Regions from separate parts of the Erwinia sorbitola genome, predicted to be linked through region 3. Evidence: predicted binding sites of a transcription regulator. Region 3 holds the regulator's gene; each other region holds the start of a gene.
What was found. The regulator sigma-54, encoded in region 3, starts transcription at its own class of promoters, with help from an activator protein. The targets are predictions, from matches to a motif close to GTTGGCACANNTTTCGCTNT.

Region 1: glnA (glutamate--ammonia ligase) is a predicted target of sigma-54. The motif match lies at 1,861-1,880, and genes of this name have one in related genera.
Region 2: glnK (P-II family nitrogen regulator) is a predicted target of sigma-54. The motif match lies at 1,738-1,757, and genes of this name have one in related genera.
Region 4: GN242_RS03115 (circularly permuted type 2 ATP-grasp protein) is a predicted target of sigma-54. The motif match lies at 1,087-1,106, and genes of this name have one in related genera.

The regions. Positions count from the first base shown of each region.
Region 1 covers NZ_CP046509.1:4,621,387-4,624,959, reverse strand. Annotated here, with positions in the region: gene glnL (nitrogen regulation protein NR(II)) at 1-29, opposite strand, end outside; gene glnA (glutamate--ammonia ligase) at 303-1,712, opposite strand; gene typA (ribosome-dependent GTPase TypA) at 2,150-3,573, shown strand, end outside.
Region 2 covers NZ_CP046509.1:3,542,823-3,546,395, reverse strand. Annotated here, with positions in the region: gene GN242_RS16105 (SmdB family multidrug efflux ABC transporter permease/ATP-binding protein) at 1-1,537, shown strand, start outside; gene glnK (P-II family nitrogen regulator) at 1,809-2,147, shown strand; gene amtB (ammonium transporter AmtB) at 2,167-3,468, shown strand; gene tesB (acyl-CoA thioesterase II) at 3,562-3,573, opposite strand, start outside.
Region 3 covers NZ_CP046509.1:498,620-502,192, forward strand. Annotated here, with positions in the region: gene ptsN (PTS IIA-like nitrogen regulatory protein PtsN) at 1-239, opposite strand, end outside; gene hpf (ribosome hibernation promoting factor) at 418-705, opposite strand; gene rpoN (RNA polymerase factor sigma-54) at 728-2,161, opposite strand; gene lptB (LPS export ABC transporter ATP-binding protein) at 2,210-2,935, opposite strand; gene lptA (lipopolysaccharide ABC transporter substrate-binding protein LptA) at 2,941-3,489, opposite strand; gene lptC (LPS export ABC transporter periplasmic protein LptC) at 3,461-3,573, opposite strand, start outside.
Region 4 covers NZ_CP046509.1:687,105-690,677, forward strand. Annotated here, with positions in the region: gene GN242_RS03110 (cupin domain-containing protein) at 153-827, shown strand; gene GN242_RS03115 (circularly permuted type 2 ATP-grasp protein) at 1,142-2,578, shown strand; gene GN242_RS03120 (alpha-E domain-containing protein) at 2,572-3,501, shown strand; gene GN242_RS03125 (transglutaminase family protein) at 3,501-3,573, shown strand, end outside.

The DNA of each region.
Region 1 (3,573 bases), 580 kb from region 3:
CCAGCATCGGGCAGCGTGCCAGTTGCCATACAGCGTTCTCCTGAGTAATTAATGCACCAATTTAGTGCATTATAGCCATATAACCCGAAAATCGTCTGGCTTAACCGGGAATTTGTGGTGAAAAAAGCCCATCCTGAGATGGGCTGAAAGTTTCCACGGCAACAAAATCCCAGACGCCTTTCCTGCCGCAGCGGAGTTGGCTTACTCAGTTACCCGAATCAATTAAAAGGCTAAGTGATTCGGGCTTCTTCGGTTGCCGCCTTAATGCAACATGAAATTCGTCGGGTTTACTTCAAACTAAATTAAACGCTGTAGTACAGTTCGAACTCAACCGGGTGCGGAGTCATACGAACGCGATCCATCTCGGCTTTACGCAGCTCGATATAAGCATCGATAGCGTCTTCTGTGAACACGCCACCACGGGTCAGGAACTCGCGGTCTTCGTTCAGTGCAGCCAGGGCTTCGTCCAGAGAACCTGCAACTTTTGGAATCTCAGCTTCTTCTTCCGGTGGCAGGTCATACAGGTTTTTATCCATTGCATCGCCAGGGTGAATCTTATTGATGATGCCGTCCAGGCCAGCCATCAGCAGTGCAGCGAAGCACAGGTATGGGTTAGCCGCTGGATCCGGGAAGCGCGCTTCAATACGGCGTGCTTTCGGGCTGGCAACCACTGGAATACGGATAGAAGCAGAACGGTTACGGGCAGAGTAAGCCAGCATAACTGGTGCTTCATAGCCTGGGACCAGACGCTTGTAAGAGTTGGTGGTTGGGTTCGCCAGGGCGTTGATTGCTTTAGCGTGCTTGATCACACCGCCAATGTAGAACAGCGCCATTTCTGACAGGCCGCCGTATTTGTCGCCAGCGAACAGGTTGGTGCCGCCTTTAGACAGGGACATGTGGCAGTGCATACCGGAACCGTTATCGCCAAACATTGGTTTTGGCATAAAGGTCGCAGTTTTGCCGTAAGCGTGAGCAACGTTGTGCACGACATATTTGTAGATCTGAATTTCGTCAGCTTTTTTGGTCATGGTATTGAAGCGGGTGGCCACTTCGTTCTGACCAGCGGTTGCCACTTCGTGGTGGTGAGCTTCAACCACCAGGCCCATCTGCTCCATGGTCAGACACATGGCAGAACGGATATCCTGCGCTGAGTCGACTGGTGGTACCGGGAAGTAGCCGCCTTTCAGACCTGGACGGTGGCCTTTGTTGCCGCCTTCGTACTCTTTACCGGAGTTCCAGTAAGCTTCGATATCGTCGATAGCAACGTGTGAACCTGAAGTGCTGCTGCCGAAGCGGATATCATCAAACAGGAAGAACTCTGGTTCTGGCCCAAACAGCACGGTATCTGCAATGCCGGAAGAGCGCAGGAAATCTTCAGCGCGTTTCGCGATTGAACGCGGGTCGCGGTCGTAGCCCTGCATGGTGCCTGGCTCAAGGATGTCACAACGGATGATCAGTGTAGAATCAGCAAAGAACGGGTCAATGACTGCGGTGGTTGCGTCAGGCATCAGAACCATGTCGGATTCGTTGATACCTTTCCAGCCGCCAATCGAGGAGCCGTCAAACATTTTGCCTTCTTCGAAGAAGTCAGCGTTAACCTGATGAGCGGGGATAGTCACATGCTGCTCTTTACCTTTGGTATCAGTAAAACGCAGGTCAACAAACTTGACTTCGTGCTCGTTCATCATCGACAAAACGTGTTCAGCGGACATACTTAACTCTCCTGGAAATAGTCATTGGCGTAATGGTCAGAGAACTTTCACCGGTGCGCTTTGCGTTTCGCGACACTAACTCCGATAATAAGGATCTCTCACAAGCTTACAACCGTTGTGGAAACTGGCATTTTTCGCTTGATGAGTATTTGCGAAATCTATGCCAACTTTTTTATTTAACGAAAAAAGCGCTATGATGCGCCCTCTCGTGAGACGAGGACTGCACCACGATGGAAGTCGCGCACCATTTTGGTGCCATTGGGTGATAAATGGGCACCATTTTGGTGCAAATTTTCGTCTAAGTGCAATCTTTGCACTGAAAGTGGCTAAAAAAGCAATCCGAACAGTTATCTTTATATGAAATATGTGATCCTGTTCAGTCCTTCGATTAATCCGTGTACAATAGCGCGCTATTTCTAAATGCCTGAGGCAAAGCTGTGATCGAAAATTTGCGTAACATCGCCATTATTGCCCACGTTGACCATGGTAAGACTACCCTGGTTGATAAGTTGCTGCAGCAGTCCGGGACGTTTGATGCCCGTACCGAAGCAACCGAACGCGTAATGGACTCCAACGATTTGGAGAAAGAGCGTGGGATTACCATCCTCGCAAAAAACACCGCCATTAAATGGAATGACTACCGCATCAATATCGTGGATACCCCAGGACACGCCGATTTCGGCGGTGAGGTAGAGCGAGTGATGTCAATGGTCGACTCGGTGCTGCTGGTTGTGGATGCAATGGATGGCCCGATGCCGCAAACCCGTTTCGTGACCAAAAAAGCCTTCGCTAATGGTCTGAAGCCGATCGTGGTAATTAACAAAGTTGACCGCCCTGGCGCGCGTCCTGACTGGGTTGTTGATCAGGTTTTCGACCTGTTCGTAAACCTGGACGCGACTGACGAGCAGCTCGACTTCCCTGTAATCTATGCCTCTGCCCTGAACGGTATTGCAGGCCTGGATCACAACGATATGGCGGAAGATATGACTCCGCTGTATGAAGCGATTGTTAAACACGTATCTCCACCACAGGTTGAGCTTGAAGCCCCGTTGCAGATGCAAATCTCGCAGCTGGACTACAACAACTACCTGGGTGTTATCGGCATTGGCCGTATCAAACGCGGTAAGGTTCGTCCTAACCAGCAGATCACTGTGATTAACAGCGAAGGTAAAACCCGCAACGCTAAAGTCGGTAAAGTTCTGACCCATATGGGCCTGGAGCGTATCGAAGCGACTGAAGCAGAAGCTGGCGATATCATCGCAATCACCGGTCTGGGTGAGCTGAACATCTCTGACACCATCTGCGATCCGCAGAATGTGGAAGCGCTGCCAGCCCTGAGCGTTGATGAACCAACCGTTACCATGTATTTCTGCGTTAACACCTCTCCGTTCTGCGGTAAAGAAGGTAAGTATGTGACTTCACGTCAGATTCTTGACCGTCTGAACAAAGAGCTGGTGCACAACGTGGCACTGCGTGTTGAAGAAACTCCAGATGCTGACGCCTTCCGCGTATCAGGTCGTGGTGAACTTCACCTGTCAGTTCTGATTGAAAACATGCGTCGTGAAGGTTTCGAACTGGCGGTATCCCGTCCGAAAGTAATCTACCGTGAAGTCGATGGCCGTAAGCAAGAGCCATTCGAAAACGTTACCCTCGACATCGAAGAACAGCATCAGGGTTCTGTGATGCAGGCGATGGGTGAGCGTAAAGGCGACCTGAAAAACATGGATCCGGATGGCAAGGGCCGTGTGCGTCTTGACTACGAAATCCCAAGCCGTGGTCTGATTGGTTTCCGTAACGAATTCATGACCATGACTTCAGGTACCGGTCTGCTGTATTCCACCTTCAGCCACTACGACGATGT
Region 2 (3,573 bases), 1.7 Mb from region 3:
GCTGGCGGCCACGCTTCACTATTTTCAGGCACTGCTGTTTAACCAGGCGGCAGTGGGGGTCGTACAGCGCCTGCGTACTGATGTGATGGATGCGGCGCTGCGCCAGCCGCTGGGGGCATTTGATACTCAGCCGGTTGGGCAGATTATTTCGCGCGTGACCAATGACACAGAAGTGGTACGCGATCTCTACGTCACCGTGGTCGCTACCGTATTGCGCAGTGCAGCACTGGTCGGGGCGATGCTGGTGGCAATGTTCAGCCTTGACTGGCGCATGGCGCTGGTAGCCATCACTATTTTCCCTGCGGTGCTGGTGGTAATGCTGATATATCAGCGCTACAGCACGCCGATTGTACGGCGGGTGCGCAGCTATCTGGCGGAGATCAATAACGGCTTCAATGAAGTGATCAACGGCATGAGCGTGATCCAGCAGTTCCGTCAACAGGCGCGTTTTGGCGAAAGGATGGGTGAGGCCAGCCGCTCTCACTATCTTGCGCGCATGCAAACGCTAAGGCTGGACGGATTTCTGCTGCGGCCATTGCTTAGTCTGTTTTCTGCAATGATTCTGTGCGGCTTGATGCTGCTGTTCGGCCTGACCTCCGTTGGTACTATTGAGGTTGGCGTGCTGTATGCCTTTATCAACTATCTCGGGCGTCTGAATGAGCCGCTGATCGAACTCACCACGCAGCAGTCGATGCTGCAACAGGCTGTGGTAGCGGGGGAGCGTATCTTTGAACTGATGGATGCTCCACGTCAGCCCTATGGCGATGACAACGAACCACTGCACAGTGGCAGTATCGAGATACGTGACGTGACTTTCGCCTATCGCAGCGGTCGCCCGGTTCTCACGGATATTAATTTGTCGGTTCCGTCGCGTCATTTTGTTGCGCTGGTGGGACATACCGGCAGTGGAAAAAGTACGCTTGCCAATTTGCTGATGGGCTACTATCCGCTCAGTCAGGGTGAGATTTTGCTTGATGGGCGTCCGCTCGCCTCCCTCAGCCATGCAGCACTGCGTGGCTCTGTGGCGATGGTACAGCAGGATCCGGTGGTGCTGGCCGACACCTTCTTTGCCAATGTCACGCTCGGGCGCGATATTAACGAAGATGCCGTCTGGCAGGCGCTGGAGACGGTGCAGTTAGCCGCTCTGGCGCGTGAGCTTCCGGAGGGGATCCACACTCAATTAGGCGAGCAGGGCAATAACCTCTCCGTAGGGCAAAAACAGCTGCTGGCTATGGCTCGTGTACTGGTGGCAACCCCGAAGATCTTAATTCTGGATGAAGCAACGGCCAATATTGACTCCGGCACCGAGCAGGCAATCCAGAAAGCTCTGCAAGCTGTGCGCGAGCGTACAACGCTGGTGGTTATTGCTCACCGACTGTCGACCATCACCGAAGCTGACACTATTTTGGTATTGCATCGGGGGCAGGCGGTGGAGCGAGGCAGCCATCAGCAGTTGCTGGCTGCGCAGGGTCGCTACTGGCAGATGTATCAACTGCAACTAGCAGGCGAGGAGCTGGCAGCGGCAGAAAACAGTTAATCACTGCCGGTGCGCTGCACCAAATTCAGGCGAAAAAATCCGCAATAATGGCACAAATGCACTGCCTTAACGCACAACGCACCTTTCTGGTGCGTTTTTTCTATACTCATTTAAGTGCCTTTCATTTCTCTGTGATCTGCGTCTCAGCTGTGACTCAGACCAGCACTGACTAATCGTCTGAAAAATTCAGATTTTTAAACTCTGGCACAGCCTTTGCTTTAATCATTTCGTGTCGCTGAAACAACCTATTTTTTTACCTGGAGGGGATCGTATGAAGCTGGTTACCGTGGTAATCAAACCGTTCAAACTGGAAGACGTGCGTGAAGCACTGTCGTCAATCGGCATTCAGGGTCTTACCGTCACTGAAGTTAAAGGCTTCGGCCGCCAGAAAGGACATGCAGAACTGTATCGCGGTGCTGAATACAGTGTGAACTTCCTGCCAAAAGTAAAAATTGATATCGCTATTGCAGACGACCAGCTTGATGAAGTGGTTGATGTGATTAGCAAAGCGGCCTACACGGGAAAAATTGGTGACGGGAAGATCTTCGTTGCAGAACTGCAACGGGTCATCCGTATTCGCACCGGCGAAACTGACGAAGCAGCACTGTAATTCGGGGCTCTGAATTGTGATGGGATGGGACAAAATGAAAAAACTCGCTAAGTTTGGCCTCGCCGGTGCTGCTCTGTTACCGTCGCTGGCAATGGCCGCCGCGCCTGCGGTAGCCGACAAAGCTGATAACGCCTTTATGATGATATGCACCGCGCTGGTGCTGTTTATGACAATTCCTGGCATCGCACTGTTTTATGGCGGCCTGATCCGCGCTAAAAACGTGCTGTCGATGCTGACCCAGGTTGCCATGACCTTTGCGATAGTTTGCGTATTATGGATGGTTTACGGCTACTCGCTGGCCTTCAGTGAAGGTAACGCCTTCTTCGGCGGCTTCAACTGGGCGATGCTGAAAAATATCGCACCGACTTCGCTGATGGGCTCTTTCTATCAGTATATTCACGTAGCGTTCCAGGCATCCTTCGCCTGTATCACAGTGGGTCTGATTGTTGGTTCTATTGCCGAGCGTATTCGTTTCTCTGCGCTTCTGATCTTCGTAGTGATCTGGCTGACCTTCGCCTACCTGCCCATTGCTCATATGGTCTGGGCCGGTGGTTTCCTCGCTCAGGACGGCGCGCTGGACTTTGCGGGCGGTACCGTTGTGCATATCAACGCTGCTGTTGCAGGGCTGGTGGGCGCTTACCTCGTGGGTAAACGTGCTGGTTTCGGTAAAGAAGCATTCAAACCACACAATCTGCCGATGGTATTTACCGGTACGGCAATCCTGTACTTTGGCTGGTTCGGCTTTAACGCAGGTTCAGCCAGTGCGGCTAACGAAATCGCTGGTCTGGCATTCCTCAATACCGTTATTGCAACGGCAGGTGCGATGCTGAGTTGGACATTCGGTGAGTGGGCGTTGCGCGGCAAACCATCGCTGCTGGGCGTCAGCTCCGGTGTGATTGCTGGTCTGGTAGCGATTACTCCAGCCTGTGGTTATGTGGGAGTAGGCGGTGCGCTGATTATTGGTCTGATCGGTGGTCTGGCGGGGCTGTGGGGTGTCACCATCCTGAAAAAATGGCTGCGTGTTGATGACCCATGTGACGTGTTCGGTGTTCACGGCGTGTGCGGCATCGTAGGCTGTATCCTGACCGGTATCTTCGCTTCTTCTTCTCTTGGCGGTGTGGGTTACGCTGAAGGAGTGACCATGGGCCATCAGGTCTGGGTACAGCTGTTCAGCGTTGGCCTGACCATCGTGTGGACTGCGGTTGTTGCCTTCATCGGCTTCAAAGTTGCAGATATGATTGTCGGGCTGCGTGTTCCGGAAGAGCAGGAACGTGAAGGTCTGGACGTCAACAGTCACGGCGAGAACGCTTACAACCAGTAAGCTGTTACGAGCCTGAGTATTAAGAAGAGTAGTGCGCTAAAAATAAAAAAGTTAGTAAGCGGGCCATAAGGCCCGCTTTTTTTATCTCACCAGTCAGGAACGCTG
Region 3 (3,573 bases):
GTATCTTCTTCCAGCTTGCCGTGCGGGATGGCAATGCCATTACCGATACCGGTGCTGCCCATTCTTTCACGCGTCAGGATCGCTTCAAAAATTGTCTGATGCGGGAGGTTGAGCTGCTTCGCCGCAAGTTCGCTGATAATTTCCAGCGCGCGTTTTTTGCTCTGGCAATGTACAGCGTTACGGGTACATGAGACGCTCAACACGGAGCCCAGTTCCAGTTTCAAATCATTGTTCATCATAGTTTCACTTAACTTTTCACTTCCGCAGGCAGGACGCTCTTCACCGACGTTCTGATCAAGAGATTAACATGCCATAGTGATTATCGGCTCGTATTCCCGGAAGAATACGAGCCGATAATGCTATCAGCATAACCCTGATGAAACGGGCTGCTGAAAAGCCACTAACGCATCGTGAGATTTAGTGTTGTTTAAGCTTATCTTTATGTTTATTTAACTGGCGTGTCAGCTTGTCGATCAGGCCGTCAATCGCCGCGTACATGTCTTTATCTTCCGAGGTAGCATGCAGCTCCCCGCCATTCACATGCAGTGTAGCATCCGCAATTTGCGTCACTTTCTCCACCTTTAAAACAATATAGACCTGATTTATTCGGTCAAAATATTGCTCCAGTTTGGCAAATTTAGCTGTCACAAACTCGCGCAGTGGCTCGGTAATTTCAACGTGTTGTCCAGTGATATTAAGCTGCATAGTGTCTTCCTTCTCTGTTCGGTCAGACCAGCTGTTTGCGCTGGTTTGATGGCGGGATGGATAAAGACTCTCGGTATTTTGCCACAGTACGCCGCGCTACCATAATTCCCTGTTCGGAAAGCATAGAGGTGAGCTTGCTGTCGCTGAGTGGTTTGACGGGATTCTCCGCCGAGATTAACTTTTTCACCAGTGCACGGATTGCCGTGGAGGAAGCTTCGCCACCCCCTTCGGTGTTGACGTGACTGGAGAAAAAATATTTGAGTTCAAAAATACCACGTGGACTGTGCAGATACTTCTGCGTGGTCACGCGGGAGATCGTAGATTCGTGCATTTCTACCGCACTGGCAATATCCGCCAGCACCATCGGGCGCATATACTCTTCGCCCTGTTCAAAAAAGGCCTGTTGTTGATCCACGATACAGCGCGTCACTTTCAGCAGCGTGTCATTACGGCTTTCCAGACTTTTGATCAGCCACTTTGCTTCCTGCAAATTGCTACGAATAAACTGTGAATCACTGTCGCTGCGCGAACTTGAACCCAGCGAGGCGTAGTGCTGGTTGATCTTCAGGCGCGGAACGCTGTCTGCATTCAGCTCAACGACCCAGCGGTTGCTGACTTTGCGCACCAACACATCCGGGATCACATATTCCGGTTCCTGAGTGTTGATTGACTGGCCCGGGCGCGGATCAAGCGTCTGTATGACCTGCATTGCCCCTTTCAGCACCTCTTCTTTAAGGCGCGTCACGCGCATCAGGCTGCGGAAATCATGGTTAGCCAGCAGGTCGAGATGTTCGCTGACAATCAGGCGTGCCTCTTTCAGCAGCGGTACATCGTCCTCAAACTGCGACAGTTGTACCAGCAGGCAGTCGCGAAGATCGCGGGCGCAGACCCCCACGGGATCAAAACGCTGTACGCGTTTCAGCACTGCCTCGACTTCATCGATGGTCAGCTCGTCGTTACCCATGCTTTCCAGCACCTCTTCCAGCGAGGCAGTCAGGTAGCCGGTATCGTCAACGGCATCGACAATGGAGGTGGCAATCGCCCGGTCGGTGTCGGTAAAAGGTGTCAGTTCAACCTGCCACATCAGATAGTCTTGCAGTGTCTGCGTTGTTTCGCCCTGATAGACAGGCAGCTCATCATCATGATAGTCGGTGCCCGTGCCTGAAGGCGTGCCAGCCGTATAGATCTCATCCCAGGTCGCATCGAGCGGCAGCTCCTCTGGCATGTCCTTCTGTTCCAGCGCTTCTCGGGTATCCAGCGCTTCTGTTTCCTGATATTCGCGGGTATCAACTTCTTCGTGAATGTCGGTCTGTTCAAGCAACGGGTTACTTTCCAGCGCCAGCTGAATTTCCTGCTGTAGTTCAAGCGTAGAGAGTTGCAGCAGACGGATGGCCTGTTGCAGTTGTGGCGTCATGGCAAGCTGTTGACTCAGCCTGAGTTGTAAACCTTGCTTCATATTCAGAGTATTAATTCCCCAGAAATCTTACCGAATGTGAACACCTTATCAGAGTCTGAACTCTTCGCCCAAATAGACACGCTTAACTTGTTCATCGGCCAGAATCTCTTCCGGCGTGCCGTGGGCGATCAGATGCCCCTGGCTGACGATATAGGCACGTTCACAAACGGCCAGCGTTTCACGCACGTTATGGTCAGTGATCAGCACGCCGAGGCCGCTATCACGCAGGTGTTCAATAATCTTTTTAATATCAATAACGGAAATCGGATCGACCCCGGCAAACGGCTCATCCAGCAGGATAAACTTAGGGTTGGCGGCCAGCGCACGGGCAATCTCCACACGGCGACGTTCACCGCCTGAAAGCGCCTGACCGAGGCTGTCGCGCAGATGCTCAATGTGAAACTCTTCCAGCAGCTCGTTGGCGCGATCTTCACGCTGTTCCGTGGTTAAATCCTCACGGATTTGCAGCACCGCCATCAGGTTATCGTAAACGCTCAGACGGCGGAAAATAGAGGCTTCCTGGGGCAGATAGCCAATACCGCGACGTGCGCGCGCATGCAGCGGCAAAATGCTGATGTCGTCATCGTCAATCACGATGCGTCCGGCATCGCGTGGCACAATGCCCACCACCATATAGAATGTGGTTGTTTTGCCTGCGCCGTTCGGGCCAAGCAGACCCACGATTTCGCCAGACTTGACCTGTAGGCTGACATCTTCAACCACGCGGCGACCTTTGTAGGCCTTCGCAAGGTTTTCCGCAATTAAGGTTGCCATGTTCGTTAGTTACTCTTTTTCTGACCGTTTGACGGTTTACCTTTGTCCTGCAACTGCGACGGTACCAGTACGGTGGTCACGCGCTTGCCGGTGCTGCCAAAGGCCTGCATTTTCTGCTCTTTAACCAGATAGGTAATACGGTCGCCTTTCACATTGCTGTCCAGCTGCTCAAGGTAGGCGTTACCGGTTAACTCAACCAGATCTTTTGCCAGCTCATAGTGCATCTTCTGAGCGTGGCCCTGCACGGGTTTGCCGCTGTCTTGCATCTGATAGAACGTTGCCGGATTACCATAGGCATCGACAATCGTCTTATTACTGTCGCCGCCTGGACGGGTCACAACCACTTTATCTGCTGTGATTTTGATGGTGCCCTGCGTCACGATGACTTTACCGGTGAAAGTGGCAACGTTGCCCTGCATGTCCAGCGCCTGATTTTCCGAGTCGACGTTAACCGGTTGATCTGAATCACCGGTTAAAGCCAAAGCAGGAACGCTAACGGCGAACAACAGTGATGCAGTCAGTAGCTTAAGGCTTTTGTTCATTTTGAATTTCATAAGATGTTTTGACCTTTTCAATCAACTCGGCAGTTTTCTTCCGTAAATTCCCACGCATCTTCATACCTGTAGAGTTAAAGCTGC
Region 4 (3,573 bases), 190 kb from region 3:
AGTGGGGTAAAGACGGGTATGATTTGAGTTAAGTTTATTTAAATTAATGAGTTATGTGATCTGCCGCGTAAGGAAAATATTGCAAGCTGGCGGAATAGTGCCACAATTAATTTAACAGATACTCAACCGGGCATTTGAACCAGGAGCCTGAAATGTTGACCAACTCTCGCAGTGTAATGTTAATGATGTCGTTTGCTGCCGGAACCTTTGCTGCTGGTGCTTCATCAAAACCGCGTCATCTGATGCTGGCGCAGCCATCGCAGGGCATCCCCAATAATCCGCTGCCACTGATTATTTACCCGGAGGTGGTGCCGGAAGAAGTGGAGCAGGGGGAGCAGGGGGAATCAGGGCAACAATGGGAACCGGGGGAACAAGCGGAACAAAATGATGAGGGGATCGAGGAGCACAGACGAGATCTGGCACAGTGGTTCCGCACTGAGTTTGGCCGCCACGGCTGGCCCGTTAGCTGGCATGGGCCGATCTATCCCTATACTCACTATCACCCGAACACTCACGAACTACTGGGGATCACCAGCGGCTGGGCTGAAATTCTGTTTGGTGGCGAAAGCGGGCGAATGGTCACCGTCTATGCGGGAGATGCAATACTGATCCCGGCGGGGGTTGGACATCAGCAAATTTCTGCCAGCGAAGATTTTATGGCCGTTGGGGCTTACCCACCGGGGATCAAGCCAAAAACGCTGGGTGACGAGCAGGCATTGCTGGAACAGTCTATGCTTGAAATAAAACGTGTCGCGATACCTGCAACCGATCCTATTACCGGTGGGGAAGGTGCATTGACTGAGGTCTGGCATCAGCAGGCACATTAAAACCCTGTATTTATATTCGCTATTGCGTCGCCGGACAGTGCTTTAAAACCCTCACGTGCTCGCTGTACGCTCCGGTTTTCCTGCACTGTTCGTGTCCGGACTGGCTGCGACTATTACACCTGCCGGGTTAATATTTATCGTTCGACCGGAATGCACTATCCTGGTGCATCCTTTTCTTCCTTTCGCTTCTCCTTACCCGATTTATCACCAGATGATTGTTGCTTCATCGTCCTGCACGGGGCGGGCTGCCCGTTCTGACTCTGGCACACTTTGTGCAACGCTTATTCAGGTTCACAGACAGCGGTAGGGAAATCATGAATCAAAGCTATCAAATAGCGTCGCACTTTTATGATGAGATGTTGCTGAACGATGGACGCTATCGCGGGCACTATCGGGAATACTGGCAGTGGTTACAACAGGCTGACCAGCAGGCGATTGCGCGTAAACGTGAAGAGGCTGAACTGCTGTTTCACCGCCTGGGGATTACCTTTAACGTCTATGGTGATGACGGCGGCGCTGAACGACTGATCCCGTTCGACAGCGTACCGCGCATTATTCCCGCCAGCGAATGGGCGATGCTGGATAAAGGCATCCGCCAGCGTGTGCAGGCACTGAACGCTTTTCTGCACGATATCTACCACGATCAACGCATTCTGAAGGCGGGAATTATTCCGGCGGAACAGGTGCTGGTGAATGACCAGTATCAACCCTGTATGCAGGGGCTTAATCTGCACCGCAATCTTTACGCGCATATTATTGGTGTAGATATGGTGCGCAACAGCGACGGTGAATACTACGTGCTGGAGGATAACCTGCGTACTCCGTCCGGCGTCTCTTACATGCTGGAAAATCGCAGAATGATGATGCGTCTCTATCCGGAGCTGTTTGCCGATCAGCGCATTGCTCCCGTGGAGCGTTATCCGTCGCTGTTATTACAAACCCTGCGTGAAAGCTCACCGATCAACGATCCGGTGGTGGTGGTATTAACTCCCGGCCGCTTTAACAGCGCCTACTTTGAGCACAGTTTTCTTGCGCAGCAGATGGGCGTTGAGCTGGTGGAAAGTGCCGATCTGTTTGTTAAAGATGGCGCGGTACTCATGCGAACGACCGCCGGGCCATGCAAGATCGACGTGATCTACCGCCGCGTGGATGATGCCTTCCTCGATCCTCTGGCTTTCCGGCCGGACTCAATGCTTGGCGTACCGGGGCTGCTGTCGGTATATCGCGCCGGTAACGTGGTGCTGGCTAACGCTATCGGCACCGGGGTAGCAGATGATAAGTCGATCTATCCCTATGTGCCGGAAATGGTGCGCTTCTATCTCGGCGAAGAGCCGATCCTCAACAATGTACCCACCTGGCAGTGCCGTCGCCCTGATGAGCTATCCTGGGTGCTGGCAAACCTTGAAAAACTGGTGGTGAAAGAGGTTCACGGTGCAGGCGGTTATGGCATGTTGATTGGCCCGGTTGCCAGCAAACAGCAGCTGGCGGATTTTCGCGCACTGCTGCTGGCCAAACCGCAGAACTACATCGCACAGAACACGCTGGCACTCTCCACCTGCCCGACTTTTGTTGAACAGGGACTGGCACCGCGTCATATCGATCTGCGGCCATTTGCCCTGAGCGGCGCAGAGATCCGGCTGGTACCCGGCGGGCTGACCCGCGTGGCGCTGACCGAAGGTTCGCTGGTGGTGAACTCATCGCAGGGTGGAGGAACAAAGGATACCTGGGTTCTGGAGGATGACGCATGCTGAGTCGCACGGCCAGTGGCCTGTACTGGATGGCGCGCTATTTAGAGCGCGCGGAAAATATTGCGCGGGTGCTCGACGTCACCAACCGTCTTTCACTGATGCCGGTGCGCGGCAGCCTTAACAATGAGCTGCGCGTACCGCTTAACCTTACCCATACTGATGAGCTTTACTGGTCAGTGAGCGATCGACTCTCCATGTCGCAGCTGTTCAGTTTTTTTGCCTTTGATGAACGGAACCCCGGCAGCATCTTCAACTGCTGGCAGTCAGCCTGGAACAACGCGCACGCGGTACGTGGCAGCCTCTCTTCGGAAGTATGGGAGAGCATCAACTCCAGCTGGATTGAGCTGCGCAAACTGCGTCAAAACGGCGTCAGCAGCGGCGGTGCAGATGCCTTTTTCGACTGGGTAAAAGAGCGCTCGCATCTGTTTCGTGGCGCCATGTTTGGCACCCTGATGCGCGGTGATGCGATGAGTTTTATCCGGCTCGGCACCCTGCTGGAGCGCGCAGACTGCACGGCACGGCTGCTCGACGTTTATCAATATCTGAGTGACGAAGATGACGACACGGTACGTGAATATTACCGGCTGGATACGCTGCTGCGCTCCGTCTCTGCGCGTGAAGCCTATCACACCATCTACAAACAGCAGCTGGCGGCTGACGGCGTCAATGAGATGCTGATCCTGCGTGAGGAGAGTCCGCGATCGTTACGATCCTGCCTCGATGAGATCGCCAATCAGCTTAATCAGATCGGCAGCAGCGGTGAGGATCGGCCGCGATATCTGCTCACGGTACTCCATGCAGAATTGCGCTTCAGCAGCTGGGAATCGCTGATGAGCGACGGGCTGCACAGCTGGCTGCAACATTTTCTTGGCGAGCTGGCATCGATTGCCGACAGCATTCACCACACCTATCTGGAGGCAAAATAATGAAGCTGACCATCGCGCATAAAACCTGTTTCAGCTATCAAAGCATGGTGCGTCAGAGCACGCAGTATCTGC